One region of the Alteromonas sp. AWQ4_252 genome, then DNA from elsewhere that is predicted to be linked to it. Evidence: riboswitches for the same ligand, from Rfam matches in the RefSeq annotation. Region 1 holds a riboswitch; the other holds the start of a gene.
The links. Region 1 has a riboswitch for thiamine pyrophosphate ahead of thiC (phosphomethylpyrimidine synthase ThiC). Riboswitches for the same ligand answer to the same signal wherever they lie in the genome.
Positions count from the first base shown of each region.

Region 2: linked by a shared signal. The riboswitch ahead of ACXACM_RS10025 (TonB-dependent receptor) and the one ahead of thiC (phosphomethylpyrimidine synthase ThiC) in region 1 are both predicted to bind thiamine pyrophosphate.

Region 1 is NZ_JBSWSV010000001.1:347,196-358,351, forward strand. Features, by position in the region: gene spoT (bifunctional GTP diphosphokinase/guanosine-3',5'-bis pyrophosphate 3'-pyrophosphohydrolase) at 1-219, opposite strand, end outside; gene rpoZ (DNA-directed RNA polymerase subunit omega) at 359-631, opposite strand; gene gmk (guanylate kinase) at 751-1,392, opposite strand; gene ACXACM_RS01630 (alpha/beta hydrolase) at 1,518-2,189, shown strand; gene hemC (hydroxymethylbilane synthase) at 2,294-3,235, shown strand; gene ACXACM_RS01640 (uroporphyrinogen-III synthase) at 3,237-3,947, shown strand; gene ACXACM_RS01645 (uroporphyrinogen-III C-methyltransferase) at 3,951-5,120, shown strand; gene ACXACM_RS01650 (heme biosynthesis HemY N-terminal domain-containing protein) at 5,117-6,286, shown strand; TPP riboswitch at 6,334-6,448, shown strand; gene thiC (phosphomethylpyrimidine synthase ThiC) at 6,567-8,438, shown strand; gene thiE (thiamine phosphate synthase) at 8,442-10,004, shown strand; gene ACXACM_RS01665 (HesA/MoeB/ThiF family protein) at 9,994-10,734, shown strand; gene thiS (sulfur carrier protein ThiS) at 10,736-10,936, shown strand; gene ACXACM_RS01675 (thiazole synthase) at 10,940-11,156, shown strand, end outside.
Region 2 is NZ_JBSWSV010000001.1:2,258,662-2,269,817, forward strand. Features, by position in the region: gene ACXACM_RS10005 (GNAT family N-acetyltransferase) at 1-578, opposite strand, end outside; gene ACXACM_RS10010 (acyl-CoA thioesterase) at 654-1,082, shown strand; gene ACXACM_RS10015 (helix-turn-helix domain-containing protein) at 1,093-2,895, opposite strand; cyclic di-GMP riboswitch class I at 3,075-3,158, shown strand; gene ACXACM_RS10020 (hypothetical protein) at 3,203-3,853, shown strand; TPP riboswitch at 3,998-4,100, shown strand; gene ACXACM_RS10025 (TonB-dependent receptor) at 4,157-6,208, shown strand; gene ACXACM_RS10030 (YkoF family thiamine/hydroxymethylpyrimidine-binding protein) at 6,221-6,478, shown strand; gene pnuC (nicotinamide riboside transporter PnuC) at 6,483-7,103, shown strand; gene ACXACM_RS10040 (phosphotransferase) at 7,078-7,857, shown strand; tRNA gene ACXACM_RS10045 (tRNA-Trp) at 7,972-8,048, shown strand; gene ACXACM_RS10050 (hypothetical protein) at 8,205-9,023, shown strand; gene ACXACM_RS10055 (alkene reductase) at 9,041-10,177, opposite strand; gene ACXACM_RS10060 (hypothetical protein) at 10,458-10,925, shown strand; gene rimI (ribosomal protein S18-alanine N-acetyltransferase) at 10,926-11,156, shown strand, end outside.

The DNA of each region.
Region 1 (11,156 bases):
ATCATGTAGCAAGGCAGCCATGAGGGTTTCGTGATCCATGTGCATGTCTGCGAGGATCCCAGCCACTGCAACCGGGTGCGTAATGTATGGGTCGCCACTGGAGCGCATCTGGCCATCATGGGCTTCGTGAGCTAAAACGAAACTGTCCTGAACCAGTTGAACCCGTTCAGGTGATAGATACTCTGAAATTTTTTGCTTTAGCCCCTCAAATAAATACACGTGCTACTTAGTTTCCTGCGAAAAAATGCCTATAGGGACAGAATAATGAGAAATGTAAAGAAAGCCAATGCTAAAACGCCAGCGATCTAAAGAAAGATCTGCTGGCGTCAGTCAATATCGTGATACAGCGCTTGCGGTCTTACTGATCAGACAGAATATTTACTACTGATGAGAAGTCAGCGCTATCTTGTCTTTCCTGATCACGCATGCTGTCTTGATCGAGGGTATCAGCAGTAACCAGACCTTCTTCAATTTCACGTAATGCGGTTACTGTAGGCTTGTCGTTCTGCACTTCAACTTGTGCATCTCTGCCTCCGGTAGCCAGCTGGCGAGCACGACGTGCTGCAACCAAAACCAGGTCAAAGCGGTTACCAACTTTATCTACGGCGTCTTCTACGGTTACGCGGGCCATGTATCTCTCCGAAAAATCTGTAAAGCAAAAACTCAAAAATGGCCGCGTAGTATATATCACAAGCCTCAAGAGTCATAGTGTTTTGTTCGCTTTTGCAGCAACACTGGTAAAACCCGGATCTACGCCTTACCAACCAGATCGTTTAACAGATCCCGATGCCGAATTTGCTGCTTAAACTGCCGTAAGCGCTGCGCGCAGACGATCGCTTCCAACTCTGATAGCGCAGTTGAAAAGTCGTCATTTACCAACACGTAATCAAATTCCTGGTAATGAGACATTTCAGATACGGCTTCGCGCATGCGGCCATCAATAACCTCAGCACTGTCTTGCCCCCGGCTCGTGAGCCGCTGGCGCAACACTTCAGTGGATGGCGGTAAAATAAAAATTCCACAGGTATCCGGCATCAGTGCTTTCACCTGACGCGCGCCCTGCCAGTCGATGTCTAAGAAGACATCTGTTCCAAGGTGTAAGGTTTGCTCAATGGTGACCCGGGACGTACCGTAGTAATTCCCAAATACCTCAGCGTACTCAAAAAATACCCCTTGTTCGATGAGTGATTCAAACTGCTCACGGCTCACAAAATGGTAATGAATGCCATCAACCTCGCCAGGTCGAGGCGCACGTGTTGTGTGCGACACCGATACTTGCATCGGGTTTGCCGTTTCATTTTCGTATTTTTCCAGCAATGCTTTGATAAGGCTGGATTTACCCGCACCAGACGGTGCAGCCAAAATAAATAAATTACCAAGTAAGGAAGCCATATTCTTGCTTTTTATTGACATGATGTGGTGATTTCAGAAGACAATGGTAGCATAGCCCTGACAAATGCGTCATTGCGAAATGCACCATTACCCCGTTTGAGAACAACCAGAGCAGATTGCCCCTTATGTCAGAAACACTACTTCCTTTCGTTGAGAAAAATACCGGTGAGAACCCTGTGGCATGCGTGATCTGGATGCACGGCCTTGGCGATTCCGGCCACGGTTTCGCGCCCATTGTGCCAGAGCTTAAATTACCCGCTTCGCTGCCGGTAAAATTCCTGTTTCCACACGCACCAGAGCGCCCTGTTACTATTAACGGCGGCATGCGCATGCGCGCCTGGTACGATATCAAAACCATGGATTTTAACCATCGCGCTGATGCCCAGGGCGTGATGGAATCTGCCGATATGGTACAAGCATTGGTTGAAGCACAACACGCCGCTGGTTTTGCATATGACAAAGTTGTGCTGGCGGGCTTCTCTCAAGGCGGTGTTATTGCTCTTCACCTGGCCACTCGCTTTGGCGAGAAACTCGCTGGTGTAATGGCCCTTTCCACCTATATGAGCGCGCCGGGCTCACTGGCTGAAGAAGCGAGCCCGGCCAATAAATCTACGCCAATCATGATGGCACATGGCACTCACGACAATGTCGTACCCGTGCAATTGGGCAAAATGGCCTTCGACACGTTAACCGAAAATGGCTATCAGCCCACTTGGTCAACCTACCCCATGGAACACAGTGTGTGCATGGAAGAAGTCAACGACATTAGTGCCTGGCTACAAGCGGTGCTTTTATAGGCACTTAAATTACAGGGATTTGTTGGACCAGGTTACTGCCCGCGCTGGTACAGGTGGGCCAGTTTTGGTTACAATCCGCTCATCATTCTGATGCAGGATAAATTATGTCGCAACACGCCGCTGCACGTTCAGTCGTGCGCATCGCCACCCGAAAAAGTGCATTGGCCTTATGGCAGGCAGAATATGTAAAAGCCCGACTTCTAGAAGCGCATCCGCGCCTCACTGTAGAACTTGTTCCAATGAGCACGCAGGGCGATAAAATTCTCGACACACCGCTGGCGAAAATTGGTGGTAAAGGTCTGTTCATTAAGGAACTGGAAGTAGCCATGCTTGAAGGCCGTGCTGATATTGCCGTTCACAGTATGAAAGACGTACCCGTTGCGTTTCCTGAAGGCTTTGGTTTGCATGCTATTTGCCCCCGAGAAAATCCATTTGACGCCTTTGTTTCTAATCGGTTTGACAGCCTTGATGCGCTGCCCGAAGGCGCTGTAGTAGGTACCTCAAGCCTGCGTCGTCAGTGTCAGATCCGCAAACATCGCCCTGACCTTGTGATAAAAGACCTCAGAGGCAATGTGAACACCCGTCTGGCTAAGCTCGACCACGCCGAATACGATGCCATTATTCTTGCTGCAGCCGGATTAATTCGCTTGGGTATGCAGGAGCGTATCGTGCAGCAGATGCCTCCGGAATTATCCTTGCCTGCCGTTGGACAGGGCGCGGTAGGTATTGAATGTCGCAATGATGATCACGAGCTCATTGCATTGCTGGCAGCACTGAACGACGAAACCACCGCAAGCCGGGTCATTGCTGAGCGCGCCATGAACGCACGTCTTGAAGGGGGTTGTCAGGTGCCTATTGGCAGTTTTGCCACTCTGGACGACACCACGCTTACCCTCAGCGGTATGGTAGGCAGTGTGGATGGCACAACCCTGTTGTATGCGTCGGCTACCGGTCATCAAAGCCGGGCGCAGGAATTGGGCATAGAAGTGGCAGATGCGCTACTGGCCCAGGGTGCCGGAGAGATCCTTGAGGCATTAAAACAATAATATGTTGCTTCTTACCCGCCCCGAACAAAAGCTAAAGGCCAGTATTACGGCCTTTAGAAAGGCGGGTATTGACGTTACCGGCGTCGCGCCCGTCACAATTGCGTTTAATCAGCAACAAATGCAGTTGTGTCAGGCGCGGTTTTCTCGCTCAGCACCAGACATTACCATTGTCACCAGTACCTTTGCCGCGAAAACTATTACCGATGAGGTTTATTTTCGATCCGAAACACAATGGCTTGCCGTAGGCACTTCAAGTGCAGATATTTTGCGTAGTGCAGGCCTCAGCGTCACTGTACCTGAACAGCAAAACTCTGAAGGTTTGCTCACATTAACGCAACTCAATGGTGCAAATTGTCAGCAAATCGTTATTATTAAGGGTGAAGGTGGTCGAACCACTTTGCCAAACACCTTGCGAGCAAGAGGTCACGAGGTGGAAGAATATTTGTTTTATTCTCGCAAGCCCCTTGCCCACCCTATACAAACGGATGATTGGCAGTGGCCTGCAATTACAGGCATAGTGGCGACCAGTGGAGAAATGGCTGAACAACTGTTTCGCAACTATGATAAACAAACTCTTTGCGCGCGCCCATGGCTGACAGTTAGCCAACGAATTGCGGAAAAGCTGCACGCAGAGGGAGTAAGCAATATCGCCGTGTGCGATAATGCCAGTGACATCGTGCTTATTGCGTGGATAAAGGACAATTGGGAGTAATACATGGCTGACAACGATACTAAACCAACGGATCAGAAACTGGTTGTGCAGGATAAACCCGCCGCCGACAAGTCTGCTGCGTCTGCCCCCGTCAGCAATAAAAATCAGCGCAAGGACAAACCTGCCAAACCCCGTTCCCGCGGCCTGTTGTGGTTTGTGGTAATTATTGCCTTACTCATTGCCGCAGGTACGGCGGCAGCCGGTTACTGGTACATTTGGAAAAAGGGTGATACCACAGCAGGCGTAGTAGCAGAACAAAACAAGCAACAAGCTGCGCTGGCATCGTTAACGGCCGACAACAACGCTCTTCAACAACAGCTTATTGCCCTGGAAAAAAGCAAACAGGCACTAGCTGAAACGGTTAATAGCCTTACAAGTAAAACAGAGTCTATGCAGTTGCAAACTGAGCAACTGCTTTCCCAACTGAATGATATGGAAGGCCGCAGACCGTCTGACTGGTTGATTGCAGAAGCTGATTACCTGGTGCGAATGGCCGGCCGCAAAGTCTGGTTAGAAAAAGACACCGACACCGCTATTTTGCTTCTACAAAATGCCGACGACCGTTTGAAAGAGTTATCTGACCCTTCAGTGATCCCAATACGCGGCTTCATTGCTGAAGATATCCAAAGCCTTCGTCAGGCCAATACCATAGACCGGGTAAAACTCGCACTAACCTTATCCGGTATGCTCAACAAAGCCGACACCTTGCCTCTGAACACCTTTGTTCGCCCACGAGACGAAGCTGAAAAAGAGGCATTGTCTGAATCTGTTGACGACTGGCAGTCGAATTTAGCCAAGGTCTGGCGTTCCATCGTCAATGATTTTATTTCAGTGAATCGCACCGACGCCCCGGTTGAACCTATGATGACATCACAGGAAGAGTGGTTGTATAAAGAGCAGTTTAAACTGCAAATTATGCAAGCTCAGTCTGCGGCAATGGCCGGTGAAAATGCGTTGTTTTCCCATTCTTTAAACAACGCAATTTCACTGTTGAATAGCAAATTTGACGCAGACGCGCCGAAAGTGCAAGGCACTGTGTCAGCACTGAATACGTTACTTGAAAGCAACGTGGAAGAGGCATTGCCGACGTCACTTGAAGCCATGGCACCACTACAACGCTTACTTGAACAGCGCGTAGAAGGCGCATTTGGAAATGGCGCGGAGGCATTATGAAGCGTCTGATAAAACTCATACTGCTTATTGTTTTCCTGCTGGCGGCAATGCTCATTGCGCCTCAGGTTGTTGGCGATAAGGGATATGTGCTCATATCCATGGGCACGGTCAACATAGAAATGACCGTTGTCAGCCTGTGCATTTCTTTATTAGTTTTTGCTATCTGTAGCTGGATTTTATGGCGCCTGATCTCCCGATCACTTGGCCTCATATCGGGTTCACGAACCTGGTTCGGCGGTCGTAGTCGTCGCAAACGCTTACGCAAGTTTTATCGTGGCTATCAAGCTATGGCTGAGGGCGATTTAGAGGGTGCAAAAAAAGCGCTGCAAGAAACCACCGACGGCGATTTTGATGGCGTGAACTACCTTGCCGCTGCACAAGTGGCACACGCACTGAATGAACCTGAACGGGTGACCATGCTGCTGGAACGTGCTGCGGAATACGACAACGCCAAAGTGGCGGCATTCATCGTGCTGGCTCGCAACGATTTAGCCCAAGGCAAGCAGCAAGCGGCCTTGGACAGACTAAACGAACTTGACGACACGGCCGCAAAGCATCCGCAGGTTATTCGCTTAAAAGCACAGGCAATGGGCGAACTGGGCCAGTGGCAGGCGCTACAGGAACAACTACCCCAGTGGCGTAAACCATTAAAAGACGATTACATCACCTGGGCACAAACGGTTGCCAAAGGAAAATTTGCTGAAATAGCCAGCAAGCAAGGAGCAAACGCGTTGCGTCAGTACTGGCAGGATCTTCCTCGCAAGTTTCGCAATGACGAAGCCTATCGTGCTGCCTACGCACAGCAGTTGCTGGAACAAGGCATGCACAAAGAAGCTGAAACCAATTTGGTTGAGTGGCAGAAAAAAGGCCCTCATCCCATTTTGCTTCCGCTGATGTCGCAAATCAGTATGCCCAACCCGGCAGCTGCCATTGCGCAATTGGAAAAATGGATCAAGCAAGATGGGGAGAATCCGGTGCTTTATTCAACCTTGGGACATCTGGCATTTAACGCTGGCGAAGACATTCTTGCTGAGAAAGTGCTGCTAAAAGCCGTGAAATTACAGGAAAACCAGCGGGATCTCATGGCACTGGCTGAAATTAGCGAACGTCGTCATAACGATGCCCAAGCCCTTTCACTTTACAAGCGCGGATTCGCAGCAGAGTAAAAATTCGGGGGTTGCTATTTGGTAGCGCCCCGGCTTATAGTAATTAACAGAACTTGTCGGAGTGCTTCGTTTTCAACACTGAAAACAAGCTGAGACCGCATTGCGGGATCCGTAGAACCTGATCAGGCTAATACCTGCGAAGGGAACAAGATAGCAGCATCACCACATCAGCAACTTTTTTTGTTGCTGAACGTTGCAGACATCCGTCTCGCCGTTTTTGCTGCCCCCTTGTATTCACTCCTGACAAGCATTTACTCCCTAAAATTAAGGATTTAATGCTATGTCAACACGACGTCAAAAACGCGAACAGGCCCAGGAATTTATCGCTTCATTAAAGGGCCAGGTGTTTCCAGGCTCTTACCGCCATTACGAAACCGGATCTACGCCAGATATTCGCGTACCCATGCGACTGATTAAACAAACCCCCACGGCTTTGAGCAGCGGTGATACCGAAACGAACCCACCTATTCCGCTATACGATGCCGCCGGTGTTTTTGGCGACCCTGACATCGACGTAGACGTTACCCAGGGTATTCCACTGGTGCGCGACAAATGGATTGCTGCGCGGCAAGACACTCAACCTGTGGCGCAATCAGAATCAGCATACACTCAGGCTCGCGATGCCGACATCACTACAGAAAATATCCGATTCAAAGCCAAACCAAACATGCTCAAAGCGCTGGCGGGTAAAACGGTGACTCAGCTTCACTATGCCCGGCAAGGCATTATCACGCAGGAAATGGAATACATCGCTATTCGAGAAAACATGGGAAGAGCCGCCATTACAGAGCCGCATTTAACGCAACAACACCCTGGAGAAAGCTTTGGCGCCCGCATCCCAGATAGTATTACGCCTGAATTCGTCAGACAGGAAGTGGCGGCTGGCCGGGCCATTATTCCGGCCAATATTAATCACCCTGAAGCCGAGCCAATGATTATTGGGCGTAACTTTTTGGTGAAAGTGAATGCTAACATCGGTAATTCTGCTGTTACGTCGTCCATTGAAGAGGAAGTAGAAAAACTGGTGTGGGCCACCCGCTGGGGTGCCGACACGGTGATGGATTTGTCTACCGGACGCAACATTCACGAAACCCGGGAGTGGTTGCTGCGCAACAGCCCTGTTCCCATTGGTACCGTGCCAATATATCAGGCCCTGGAGAAAGTGAACGGCATTGCCGAAGATCTCGATTGGCAGGTGTTCCGCGACACCCTCATCGAGCAAGCCGAACAAGGAGTCGATTACTTCACCATTCACGCGGGTGTGCGCTTGCCCTTCGTGCCCATGACGGCAAATCGTGTCACGGGTATTGTGTCTCGCGGCGGCGCGATTATGGCGAAGTGGTGTTTATACCACCATCAGGAAAGTTTCTTATATCAACACTTCCGGGATATTTGCGAAATTTGTGCGGCGTACGATGTCAGCCTGTCGCTAGGCGATGGCCTGCGTCCCGGCTCTGTAGCAGACGCAAACGATGAAGCCCAGTTTGCCGAACTTCGTACCTTGGGTGAACTGACAAAAATAGCCTGGGAATATGACGTGCAGGTAATGATAGAAGGCCCAGGACATGTGCCCATGCACCTCATCAAAGAAAACATGGAAGAGCAGCTTGAACATTGTCACGAAGCGCCTTTCTATACCCTCGGGCCACTTACCACAGACATCGCACCGGGTTACGACCATTTTACGTCAGGCATTGGTGCTGCCATGATTGGTTGGTACGGCTGTGCCATGCTGTGTTATGTCACGCCCAAGGAACATCTGGGTTTGCCCGACAAAGACGATGTTAAACAGGGGCTTATCACCTACAAAATTGCGGCTCACGCGGCCGATTTAGCCAAAGGGCACCCTGGCGCGCAAATTCGAGACAACGCCATGTCGAAAGCGCGCTTTGAATTTCGTTGGGAAGACCAGTTTAACCTGGCCCTAGACCCTTACACTGCACGAGCGTATCACGATGAAACTCTGCCTCAGGCTGCCAACAAAGTCGCCCACTTTTGCAGCATGTGCGGGCCCAAGTTTTGCTCAATGAAAATTTCACAGGAAGTGCGCGATCACGCCGCTGAACACCAAAAAGGCATGGCCGATATGGCGGCGAAATTTTCTGCCGGGGGCAGCCAGCTGTACGTCGATGCAGCTGAAGCCGGGAAGTAAGTTATGTCACCCTTTATTCTTTTGGTAGGCGGTATAGACAGTAGCGGTGGCGCGGGACTCATTCAGGACACCCGCGCAGCCCAGGCTTTTGGTTTACATGCAGCAGTTGCAACCACGTTGGTGTCGTCGCAAAGCCATACGGGCACCAGCGCAGTTGTGCCGGTTGATAGTGCTGTATTTGCCGGTCAGTTAGATGCAGCGTTTACCTGTGGCATTCCGGCAGTAATTAAAATTGGGGCACTGGCCAATGCAGAGCAGGTCTATTTACTGGTGGAAAAACTTAAATCCTACCCAGCCATTCCGGTGGTGTGGGACCCAGTGCAGGCCACATCTACCAATGTTGCTTTAGGTTTTCTCACTGCCGACACTGCCGCTGAACTGCTACCTTTTATCACCGTGCTTACGCCCAATATCAACGAGCTGGGCACTATTACCGGTTTGCCGGTAAACGATGACAAAGCGCAGCTTATCGCAGCCCACAATTTGTTGGCGTACGGCTGTGACTATGTGCTGGTTAAAGGCGGTCATCAGCAGTGCGATACTGTTTCCGACACCTTGTACCACACTGAAACTACGTGGCACTACCGTCATATGTACAAGTCGAACTTTAGCCTTCGGGGCTCAGGCTGTTTGCTGGCCACAGCAATTGCCAGCGCCATGGCAAAAGACTTTGCCATAGAAGATGCGGTTTGCCAGGCAGAAGCCGTGATGGCTTATGCTTTTGATCACGCGATAACCGTAACCGACAACATAGGTGCAACCACCTGTGTATCAGTTCCTACCGACAGAGCGTATTTCCCTTATGTTTATCGTGATTACACGTACTTTTCGAAGTTGCCAGCATTCGCACCGCTTCGCCACAAATCACCGGGATTATACCCGGTGGTCGACAGTGTGGAGTGGTTAGCCCGATTGCTGCCCATGGGGATACGCATTATTCAGCTCAGGCTAAAAGCCAGCCAGTACAGTATTAGCGATATCGGTATGGCCATTAAACGGGCAGTGAAGCTGGCTGAACAGTATGACACCCAGCTATTTATTAACGACCACTGGGAGTTGGCTATCGAGCACGGCGCATTTGGCGTGCACCTGGGGCAAAGTGATTTAAACCACGCCAACTTACATAAAATTGCTAGCGCCGGATTGCGTTTGGGCGTATCTACCCACGGTTACGCTGAGCTTTGTCGTGGCCTTACTCTGCGCCCCTCCTACATTGCACTAGGCCATGTGTACCCTACACAAACTAAAAACATGCCGTCGTCACCCCAAGGCCCGGTTCGCTTGGCACAATACTCAGCTTTGTGCGGCAACACACCTACCGTCGCCATTGGAGGAATAAAACTGCACAACCTTGATGCAGTCCTGGCCGCCGATGTAGATAGTGTGGCCGTTGTCACTGCCATCACCGAACATCACTCACCTGCAGATGTAGTTGCCGAGTTTACGCACCGAATCCAGCACGCCCGGCCTTCAGCCAGACAACCCGAATGTCTGCCTAAACAGCCTTTTTCGGCACTTACCAGCAATACCACACCTTGTGCAGATACGGTGAATTATGCTGACTAAACAAGAATACAGCCGGTATAGCCGGCATTTACTGCTCGATACATTCGACGAGCAAGCGCAGGAAGCACTGAAGCAAGCAACTGTTATGGTGTTTGGCGTAGGTGGTTTGGGTAATCAGGTAACAATGGCATTGGCAAGCGCCGGCGTTGGCAAACTGGTACTCATTGACGACGATCATGTGGACATTAGCAACCTGCCCCGGCAATGGCTTTTTGGTTCTGAAGAAGTGGGGAAAACAAAAGTGGATGCTGCCGCCCAACGCCTTAATGCTCTTAACCCGCACTGCAACGTACTAACAGTGCCCTTTGTAAACGACAAAGCTTGCATAAGTAAGCACTTGCAAACTACAGACATACTGGTCGACTGCACTGATAATCAAACAGCCCGTTTTTTTATTAACCGCTTGGCGTACACCCACCACATTCCACTTATTACCGCTGCGGCCAGTGGATTCATCGCCTCGGTGGTAGCACTTCAACCCTGGTTGAAAACCGGTTGCTACCAGTGTTTGAAAGACAGCGTAAACGATGTACAAACCTGTATCGACCAAGGTATTTACAGCCCGGTGGTGGCCATGGCCGGACAACTACAGGCCATGTTAACGCTAAATTTTCTTACCGGCGTGATACCAATTGATTGGGGACAACTAATCCGTTTCGATGCCAAAGGCTTTCGCTTACAACACTATACCCTGGCGCCAGATCCGGCTTGCCCTGTGTGTGGAGACTAACATGCAAGTATTTTTTAATGACGACCCGGTTGCCGTACCGAAAGAATGCAGCCTGGAAAAACTGGTGAGTGAACTCACCCCAGGCACCACAAAACTGGCAGTGGCGGTAAACCAAACCATTGTTCCACGCTCCCAGTGGACAAACTTTGCTTTATCGGAAAACGACAACATCGCCGCTTTTACTTTGGTTGCGGGAGGATAAACCATGCTAAATTTAGCCAATACGCCATTTTCCTCACGATTACTTACCGGCACAGGTAAGTTTGCATCCCCCGAACAAATGCGCGACGCCATAACAGCCAGTGAAAGCCAAATTGTGACACTGGCGCTAAAGCGACTAAATACTAAAGACACTAAGCAAGACTCAACCCTGGCATACTTGCAAGCTATGAACGTAACCTTATTGCCCAACACTTCCGGTG
Region 2 (11,156 bases), 1.9 Mb from region 1:
ATTTGACTGAATGCTTTCTCCTGACAGTTGGTGGCAAACCTTGTCGAAGGGCGATAAATATCATTTGTTTTAATCGCACCAGGAAGTTCGCACTGTGTGGCAGACAGTAAACCTACCCGGGGTGACTCAGTTAGTGTCGATAGCATGAACTGTGTAAAGGAACTTTGTTTTATGCGCCAGCCATGGCTGAGAAAGTGAGGCGAGGTTACGCTAGGGTGTAACGGCCAGGCGGCATTTGGGGGGATGAGTAAAATAAATGTTCCCCCTGCGTGTAAGGTGCCCGCTACGGCAGCCATTCCACTGAGCCTAAAGTTGTCCAGACAATTTACAATGACAAAGTCAAATTCGCTCCCTAACAGTTGTTTATACTGTGCATATGGGTATCTTTGAGTTATCCATTTGTGGTTTGTGTCAGTCATCTCTGTACCAAGCCAAGCGACAGTGGATGACGCTGGTTTCTCAGATAGAGATCCTTGAAGTGTATTAAATACCCAGTCGGTTTCGCCGCTTATTATCAGGATCTGTCTGTGATAAGCGGAAAATGATGCCGAGAGGGGAGAAAATAGCCAATCAGACACAGTTGTCAAAGCTAATCCTACATAAGTTACGTATAATACTAAGTTTATTTTATCCTGAGTTTACGAGGAATTCGAATGCGGTTTTTATCCCGACGATTAGTTATGCCAAGTGATTTGAACTATGGCAATTCATTATTTGGTGGCCGGGCGATGCAGTGGATAGACGAAGAAGCTGCGATTTTTGCGATTTGTCAATTGGAAACAAATTGCCTGGTAACAAAGCATATTGGTGAAATTACGTTTGAATCCCCCGCGTTGCAGGGCGATATTGTAGAATTTGGTCTGGAAACAAAATCTGTAGGAAGAACCTCAATTACGGTGACGTGTTTGGTGCGAAACAAGGCGACTAAAAAGAGTATTTGTCTGGCTGACGATATTGTTTTTGTCACCCTGGATCCTGAAACCAGAAAGCCCATTCCCCATGGTAAAACACTGGAATCGTTAAAAGCGCAAACTGAGGAAGAGATGCGCAGTTTGAATCTCGTCATCACCAATCAGGAGTAAGGTTTAGGTGTCAGGCAACCGTCTGATACCATTTCGTGACGATTTCCTCCATCCTTTCAATTTGTGGGGCGCTAAGCGATGCCGCGCCACTGATGTCTTCTATGCTGTCCCGGTGAGATGATAAAGTGAATGCCACGTTATGACAAAACCTTATTTGGTCGGACAAACTGTGGTTTTCATTTTCACTGTTGTCTTGCTGGCAAAGCTTCCATAATTGTTGGTTAACTGCACTTTGAAAACCCCAGCGAAGAAGCATTAACGAGGTTGCGCCATAAAGGCAGATCCCGTAACTTTCGTTAATTTTTTGCAGGAAATCTTCAAACGAATCAGCGTCTTCCCAAAGTGACAGTGCGCCATCCGCAAAGAGACATTCATCATGAAATACAAGGAATAAGGATAAAGTACCAAACAAAAGAAGCTGTTTAATTTGTTCGGTCTGATCTTCATTGTATGACTGATAAGAGAAAACTTGCTGAAAGAGTGAGGCGCTTAGTAACATACCGTCGGTGAGCGTGCCAACATTACCAAACCTGCATTGGGCTGATAACAACTGCTGGGCAGCAAAAATAACAGCTAGATTGCGAATATTGCCAAGACCGAGGTTGCGACCGATAGCCTGTTTGAGGTTTTTGGGCGGGCTGCCGTAAATAGCGCGGCTGGCCTTACTCATAACGTGGGCTTGGAATATTGGGTCTTTTTCGATAATGCTGACTACCAGCTCCAGAGTCATATTATCTTCTTCAATATCTAACAGTGTTTGAATGGAATGAGGAAGCGGTGGCAGATTTTCCACCACATCTATCAAATTACTATTGCCTTTTTGGAAGCGTAGACGACTTCCTAGTTGACGCAACTGACCTGCGCTGATACCAGCGTGTTCTTTGAAACTTCTTTCAAAAGAACGACGATCGGAAAACCCTAGTTGAGCCGCAGCGTCATCGGTTTTGACACCACTTAACAGTAGATGACAAGAATTATCGTGAATGTGCTCTTTTAACATGGAGCTAAAGGAAATGGACTCCTGGCGAAGTTGCCGCCGAAACGCTGACTCCGTTTGTCCAAGTTGCGTAGCAACCCACTCTGAGCGAATTCGAGCCGGACTCGCCGCACGCTGAAATACTTCCTTTACCCGCTGTTTTAAAGGCATTTCTTCTTTTGTTTCCAGTGTTGACTGCAACATTTTTTTGATGGATTGAGAAAAATAAAAAGAAGGTTGCTTACACCACTTGGTGTCAAAGACTAGCTTAATTGTTTCCTGGCCTGATTTTAGTTCGGCCTTACTCAGTGCACCTATTAAAGCCGATTGCTCAAGGTGTGGTATTTCAACACAAGCAAAGTCAAATTTTCTGCCAGCAAGGTGGCGAAAAAGCGCCAGCATGAAGTAGCATCTGAACTCGGTAACTATTGTGTGGTGTCCGGGCTTAAACAGAAGTGTCGTGGTGCCCATGTTCTCTTTTACTGTGAAGTCAGCCTGGGGCCCAAGAATGTGCGTATACTGCTTGCCAAGTACGTGCAGTGCGTCGTCGATATGCTTACTTGCTGTAAGTAACACTACCAGGTTACTCATTTTGTTGAAATCGATGTATCCGATTAGGGAGCGACCAAATTGGGCTTGATGCTCAAGGGGGCAAAGAGAAAGCAGCAGCTTCGCGAGGGTAGTTTCAGAAAACTGTTCTTCCTCGAGTTGATGGACACTCTCTAATAACGTTGCATCCCGCTCGTCACTAATGCCAAGATCACGTCGCTGACTTAATAGCGCACGAATTATTGCTGACCAAAATAAGCCCTGATACTGCACGTTTACTCCTGTCATACTGCCTTCATCCCTTTATTTACAAAGAATATAAGAATTCTAAAGAGGATGACAGTGCTAATGAAATTTTCTTGTATGTACAGATCTGTAGCATATAAAAAACAGAACTGTCCTGTTTACCTTGCGCTCCCCGCTATATCCTTTCAACCGTCGATACATTCTCTGGTCGTCACACCAGAAGTTCGTACAGCCAAACTTACTGTGAAGTAAGGACGGAAAGCCACGGGTCTTAGTACCGCCATTAAGACAGCCGGGTTGCAGTGCATGTTTTTAACATTTTACAGGCAACACTGCTCAAGGAACACAAATGAAATTTAGCATGAAAGCCGCGGCTCTGCTGACGACAATATTCGCATCAACAGCTAACGCAGGCATTATAAACAGCTACGATATAGATTTTTCTGCTCAAACTCTAACTGCTCACCAGCAAAACGGTGGTTCATATACTACGTGGGATTACAACGGTAGCGTACTGAACCTTAAAGAAGATGCGTGGTTTACGCTGAACCTGAATGATGCCTTTGGTATTTCAAGTTTAGATCTGGACAACGTTAGCACCAACATCGAGTTGTCGTTTGATTTCAGAACTAAGGCTAACAGCACTGATTCTTATTCAGAAATCGCTGGTATCTGGTTAGCAGACTTCTCCGGTGGCGAGCAAAACAACGACGCTAGCCGGACCTTTAATTTTGAAGGAACACAAAACTTTGGGTTAGACGATATCGCCTATACCGGTGCGGGTAGCTGGGAAACCTTTACCATCAAACTTGATGACTACATGTCCGGCATCATTACCGACATCGTATTCCTTAATGACTGTGATGCAAACGCCGGTTGTAACAACCTTGACGTTAGATTCCGCAATGCTTCCATTTCAGAAGTCAGTGAACCAACCGCCATGTCACTGATCCTTCTTGGAGTGGGCTTTATGGGATGGCGCGCAAGACGCCAAAAATAAGGGCTCACCAGCCCACCTCGCCCGCAACGTCACATGCGGGCTTTTTTACATCTCTGCAAGTGGTCTGCCGACTTGACTCAATCGTCATAGTTGGTAGACTGCTCCGCGATATTTCCAAAGAGCGCAACTGCTCCCACGTTATATTCTAAGGCCAAGGGGTGCCGGTATTGTCCGGCTGAGATCCACAATGGGAACCCTTTAACCTGATCCGGATAATACCGGCGTAGGGATGGTGACAATACAATTTTGGTATCCTGATACTTGCCGACATACCGGGTCTTTTTACTGCTAAAGAGATCCTCAATGAAAAAAAACGCTGTACTCATCGCTTTACTCTCCGTGCCTCTCTGGGCAAATGCCAATGATGATATTGAACGTATCACGGTAACTGGCGATTTCCGCCAACTCACTCTAGACCAATTAAGCAGCAGTGCGTCCGTCATTGGAGCTGAGCGACTGGATAGCCGGCAGGCGATGCATATCGAGAACATGCTAAATGTTGCTCCAAATGTGAATTTTACCCGTGGTGCGTCAAGAGGACGTTTTGTTCAAATTCGCGGCATAGGCGAACGCAGTCAGTTTTCCGAGCCTCTGAATCCGTCTGTTTCTTTTCTGGTAGACGATTTCGATTTCTCAGGGTTAGCGGCAGCAGGTGTGTTGTTTGATACTCGCCAGGTAGAGGTTTATCGCGGACCACAAGCAACCAATTTTGGTACAGGTGCCCTGGCTGGTGCTATAAAAGTGGTAAGTAACGAACCCGGTGATGAAGCGGAGAATCACCTGGAGGTTAATATCGCCAGTCAATCGTCGTTTCGAGTTGAAGGTGGCTATGGCGTCGCCGTTAATGATGGGGTAAATCTGCGCGTGGCAGCCGTTCACAATAGCAGTGATGGTTTTGTTGAAAATATTTATCTGGACCGTGATGATACCAACGGGTTGTCTGAAGACGCGGCGCGCGTTGGTCTTGATTGGGCGATATCTGATGACACCACAGTTGTTTTTAACTATCGCTGGTATGACATTGATAACGGCTTTGATGCCTTTTCCCTGGATAACGACAACAAAACCCGGTCGGATGAACCTGGATTTGATCGCCAGCAGACTCACGGCGTAAGCGGGCATGTTTACCACAACATGGATGCGGGTTTACTGGAAGTGATATTAACCCACGCAAGTCATAATATTGAATATGGTTATGACGAAGACTGGACTTTCACGGGTTTTCACCCCTGGGGTTATACGTCTTTTGATGCCTATTACCGCGACGTCGAACAGCAAAGTGCAGAAATCAGATTCAGCAGTGCTGACAGCAATACCTTGTTCAACAACACAACTTCGTGGGTCATCGGAGCGCGGGTAAATCACAGTGAACAGGATTTAACCCGCCAATACACCTATCAGGACAGTGATTTCGCCAGTGTGTTCGAACCGGTGACGACGGCAATTTATGGTCAGCTCGACACCCGATTAACCGAACAGCTCACCTTTACCAGTGCACTGCGTTTTGAGCAGTATGCCTATGACTACGAGGATAACGCCGGAGTTTCTCACGATGAAGATACTCTAATGACCGGCGGCAAGCTGGCGTTGACTTATCAGCAGGGCGAGCATTTCTACTACGCCAGTGTATCCAGGGGCTTCAAGGGGCCGGGTATTAATTACGATGAACAGGTTAGTGAGAACCGCCGCTTCTTTGATGCTGAATATAGCTGGAACTATGAAGTAGGTTTTAAAGGCAACTTTAGCGATGACCTGTCGCTGCGTGCAGCGCTCTTTTATATGGATCGTGATAACACGCAAATCAGCGATTTCGAGGTACAAACCCGTGATGATGGTTCAGCCGCCTTCATCGATGTGATTGCCAACGCTGATATTGGCACAAACCAGGGAGCTGAGGCCGAATTAAGCTGGCGAGCCACGGAACAATGGCAGTTGCAGATTGCCCTTGGTTATTTGGACGCGACCTTTGAAAACTATGAAAGAGCCGATGGCTCAGTGGTTGAAAAGCGGGAGCAGGCACAATCTCCGGATTATACCGCTAATGTGTTTAGCCAGTACTGGTTCACTGATTCCATTTCCTGGCGGGTAGAGATGGATTATAAAGACAGCTACGGTTTGTCTGACGGCCATGACGAAGTGGCTCCCACAGCTACGCTGTTCAACACGGATATCAGTTGGCAAAAGGGGCCCTGGACGACCACGCTGTGGGTGAAAAATGTTTTTGACAAAGTTTACTACGTGCGCGGATTTGGCGGTTTCAGCAATGATCCAAGGGACGAATATGCCTTCAACGAACCCTATTTTCAATGGGGTGACGGTCGACAAGTGGGTATCACAACCCGCATAAGCTTTTAGGGAGTAGAAAATATGCAAGTTATGGTTGAGCTATCATTGTATCCGTTGGTCGATGCGTACATTCCGCCCATTAAGTCATTTATAGAGCGCTTAAACAGCTACGATGGCATTACTGTCACTACGTGTTCCACCAGCACTCAGGTGAGTGGTGACTACCAAGCAGTGATGGGCATATTGAGCGCAGAAATGCAGCGCACCCACGAAGAGGTTGGGCAGGCTATTTTTGTCGCTAAGTTTTTAAACTTCGACGCTATGCAGGCGAGAAAATAATATAATGGCTGATTTTATCACCGCCCTTGTTACGCAATTGAGCAATACCTCGTTGGCTGAAGGCTGTGCGGTGATACTGGCCTTGGCCTATGTGGTACTGGCGGCAAGGCAAAGCCGCTGGTGCTGGTTGTGTGCGTTTCTCAGTACCGCCATTTACACCTGGTTGTTTTGGCAGGTAACACTGCCGTTTCAGGCAGCGTTAAACCTTTATTATATGGTTATGGCCGGTTATGGCTATTATCAGTGGAACCGACAAAGTGACACTGAAGCTCGTGTAGTCTCATGGCCATGGTTCTATCATGCGCTCATGATCCCGGGGTTACTGGCTATCGCTTGGGGGTTATCCCAATGGGCAGAAGGGCAGTTTAATAGCGAACACTTGTTACTGGACGCCAGTATTCAGGTAGTCAGTGTGGTAACGACTGTCATGGTTGCGCACAAAGTATTACAGAACTGGTTGTATTGGTTCGTCATTAACGCGTTATCGTCTTACCTCTACTTCCAAAGTGGTTTAGCGTTATCTGCTTGCTTATTTTTTACTTATGTCGGCTTTTCAGTGTACGGCTATGTTGAATGGCAAAAGCAGTGGAGGGGGCAATGTGCTAACGCACAAGTCACTTCTTGATAATTTGGTCCATCCATTAGGGTTGTCTGTCGGCGCTACTTTACGACCTGTGCGCCAGGGTGACGTTAATACGGTGTACAAATTATCTGATGGCACACATTGTTTTGCTGTTAAAGTGATGGGGCATAGCGATGTGACCGGCGTCGACCACGAGTTACAATTTGCCTTACAAAAACGACTTGCTGATAAAAAGCTAGCGCCAATACCCTTGTGGTTAAGCCCTGATAAGTCGATTTGGGTTGAGCAGTGGATATCCACTCGACGAGATAGATCTGAACCAGATTCGGTTTATTTGCTCGCTCAAGCACTACATCATATTCACCGCAGCAGCATTAAAGCCCCAGTACTCAACCTGGGCCAGCGTTGGCGCAGGCATATTCAATGTGCAAAACCTTCACTGCCTTCACACATCACATCGAAAGCGGAGGCACTAATAGAACTGCACAATCTGGACAGCCACGATGATCCCTCATGGGTTCTGTGTCACAACGACCTATCTGTTCCCCATATATTAGACGCGAAGACCCCTGTGATAACTGACTGGGAATATGCAGCGTCAGGCAATCGCTATTTTGATGTGGTCTCATGTGCAAAGATAAACGGGTTGTCCCCTTCAGCACAACACAAGTTATTTACTCATTACGCAAGTCTTGCCGAGCTTTCAAAAAGCGAGGTGTTAAAAGGGTGTGAAGAGCAAGAGCCAGTGGTTGAGCTAACAGCCACACTTTGGCAGGCCGCTGTCGATTGTGATTAGAGGGGATAGTTGTCGTCTTTTTGTCCACATTGAGTGATTGCTAAGCAAAGGAAAGAAAATGCTCACAAAAACCCTTTACCTTTGGTATCTCATACGTATAATGCACTGCGCGCTAGGGGTGTAGTTCGAATTGGTAGAACAGCGGTCTCCAAAACCGATGGTTGGGGGTTCGAGTCCCTCCACCCCTGCCACTTTCCTCTCTTTTTATCTTTGTAATTCATCTTACGTTTTTCTCTAATGAGTTCAAAACAATTGAATAGCCTTGCCCATTCCCGAGGAATAAGGTTTGTTCCACAGTATTTTTTACGATAGTTTCTGACGGTTTGTATGAACCTGAAGGAGTAATTGTGAGCCCCTATATTTTTTTGATGAGTCAATTACTGAGCTTTCCATTGCAACCTGATATTCAGCTTGATGTGACGAAATCAGATGAAGTCCGCCCCTGGGCATTTATAGCACCTCACGAAAATGAGCACGTAGGCAATGCATACTTAAAGCGACAGGTCGAAAAATTCGGTGGTATTTTTGCTGTGCTTAAACAGAACGGGCGACGCCATATCACGCTTGTTGTTGATGAACACGTTGTAGAAGTCGACCCCAACCGGATTTTTACTGGACCCGGTCGTATTAGTACTCTTTCGAAACTCAATCCCGAATTAGCTGCTCACCCTTCATTACTGGCCAAGGCAGAAAAGCGGGCAGAAGCGCTGGCTGAATTTATGCTCAAGGCAATAAATGCCAGCGAAGCATCCAGTTGGATTGCCATTCACAATAATACCCAGGGATATGACGACGATGGGCATGGCGGACGGGGCACTATTTCCATCCGGCGATATCAGAAAAAATTGGACAGTGGCGCTAATTACCTTATTCGCGTGCATGATGCAGGCAAGGACGAAGATGATTTATTTTTTATTACCGAAAGCGCCGATTATCAGGTGATGAAGGACGCTTCTTTCAATGTAGTACTACAAAACCCGGATGTGGGGCACGATCCTTCTGAAGACGACGGATCTTTATCCGTGCTCGCGGAAAAACAGGGGCGACGTTATGTCAATGTGGAGGCCGAACGGCAAGATGAAGACGGCTTTGGTGATGATCATTTTGTGCAACAGCAGGCTATGATTGATTTGCTTTTTACTATATTAAAGAACGAGCGCCCTTAGGCGGGCGCCGTCATTTGTCACATTTTCGTCGAAGGGGTGAACGATTCCAGTTCGTTTATTCCGTTTCTTTCACGGTAAGTCGGGTAATCCGTGTAGCCTTCTTCGCCAGAACCATACCATGCAGATGGGTCGTCAAAGGGGGCTAACGGGTAGTCGTGTTTGAATCGAGTTGGTAAATCCGGGTTCGTGATCCACGGTCTTCCATAAGCAACTAAATCAGCATCACCCGATTTAATACGTTCTTCACCATCTTTTTTCGAATAGCCGCAATTACCAATGATCACACCATCATAAACTGCCCTGAATTCCGCCAGCGTCATCGGCTCACCTTTTTCGTGAAAACCAAAGCCCAGGCCGTCCATAATGTGCAGATATCCAATTTGCAATTCGGCAAGTGAGGTAGCGACATGGGTAAAGGTTTCTCTGAAGTCACTTGCTCCCATGTCATTAAATACGCCATTTGGTGACAATCGCACACCGACTTTTTCCGGCGGCCACACTGTCAGCACCGCCTCCATGATTTCGGCAAGAAAACGATACCGGTTTTCAATGCTGCCGCCATAGTTATCAGTTCGTTTGTTGCTCCTGCTATCGAGAAATTGATTGATGAGATAGCCGTTAGCAGCATGGACTTCAATTCCATCGAAACCAGCGGCCTTCGCATTTTGAGCTGCCTGTTTATAGTCGGCAATTGTGCGTTGTATATCCTCATGGGTCATCGCTCTGGGTACTTCGTAAGGCTTCTTACCTTTTGACGTGTGAATTTCATCACCTTCGATCTTTACTGCAGAAGCTGACAGCGGGCGTTCCCCATCGTGGAAATCACTGTGAGAGGCACGTCCGGTGTGCCATAGCTGCAATACTATGGCGCTGCCTGCTTCATGCACTCTGTCGACCACAGAGCGCCAACCTTCAACCATTTCTTCAGCGTAGATACCTGGAGAATCAACCCAACCAATACCTTCTTTGGATATCGCAGTGGCTTCGGTGATGAGCATGCCAGCTTCAGCCCGCTGAACGTAGTGATCACCCATGATTTTATTGGGAACACGGGTGGGGCCGGCGCGACCACGGGTCATAGGGGCGAGTACCATTCTGTTTTTGAGTTCGCGGTTTGCCCATTTTAAGGGCTGGAATAACACTGATCCTGTCATAAGATACCTTGTTTATTAACGGAGTCGGTACGTGGTGACACACGTATTTTTTAGATATTTTTGAAAGCGAAATTTTCATGATTTACGATTACTCAGGTAATACGTTGGTACACTTGGGAATGGTTCAACCAGGGTGATTAGTGCTAATAGGTATAAGAAAGTCAGCGAAAATCTATTCTTTTGTGATCTGCTGTTTGAGAGTACGTCAGAAGTATTCGCTGGTGTGATTTTTTCGCCGTTTTACTTTATAGTACCGTTATTATTTTTATTGAAATTTGCTATGTCTTCTTTTCTTACTCCCTTTCAGCAGGCCGTACTTCAGGAAATGGGTATTCCAGTGTGGGTCGATAACCAAGTCGTTAAGAATACGACCGGTACACCTGTTACTGAGGTAACGTCTCCGCGGGAGGTGACGTCTGGCTATGAAACCTCAGGCTCTGAACGCATTGCACAATTACGCGCTGTGTTGGGAACTAAGACGACATCAGTATCGCCGCAGCAAGCGACGACCGACGGGCACATTAAACAAGAGTCTCAGTCTGCAACACCTTACGACAAGTCTTCTCTGGGAGCGATGGAAGCTGATATCTTAGGGGCAATAGCCTATTGTCAGGTTTCTGTTTCAGAAAAGTGGCTACAAGGTCAGCAAGTTGAAATAGCAGACGGTAAGTTGTCGCTGCCGGTTAAAGTGACCATTGAAGATAAAAAGCAATTGTGGCAAAAACTAATTAGCTTAAGCCGTCAGTAAATGTCAGTGCTTGTTACTGCTATGGGTAAGGAGTATCTCGCCCGTGCTTACGAAATTCACAAAGACAGTGTGTTTTCCCCCTGGAAATTTGAAACCTTTGAAGACTGTACGCTTACACCTTATGAAGGGCTGGTGGCGTTGCAAGAAGGGCATGTAGCTGGTTATGCATTATTGTTGTTCGTTTCTGTAGAGGTAACAATAATGGACATTGCAGTGAATGCGTCAAAACGG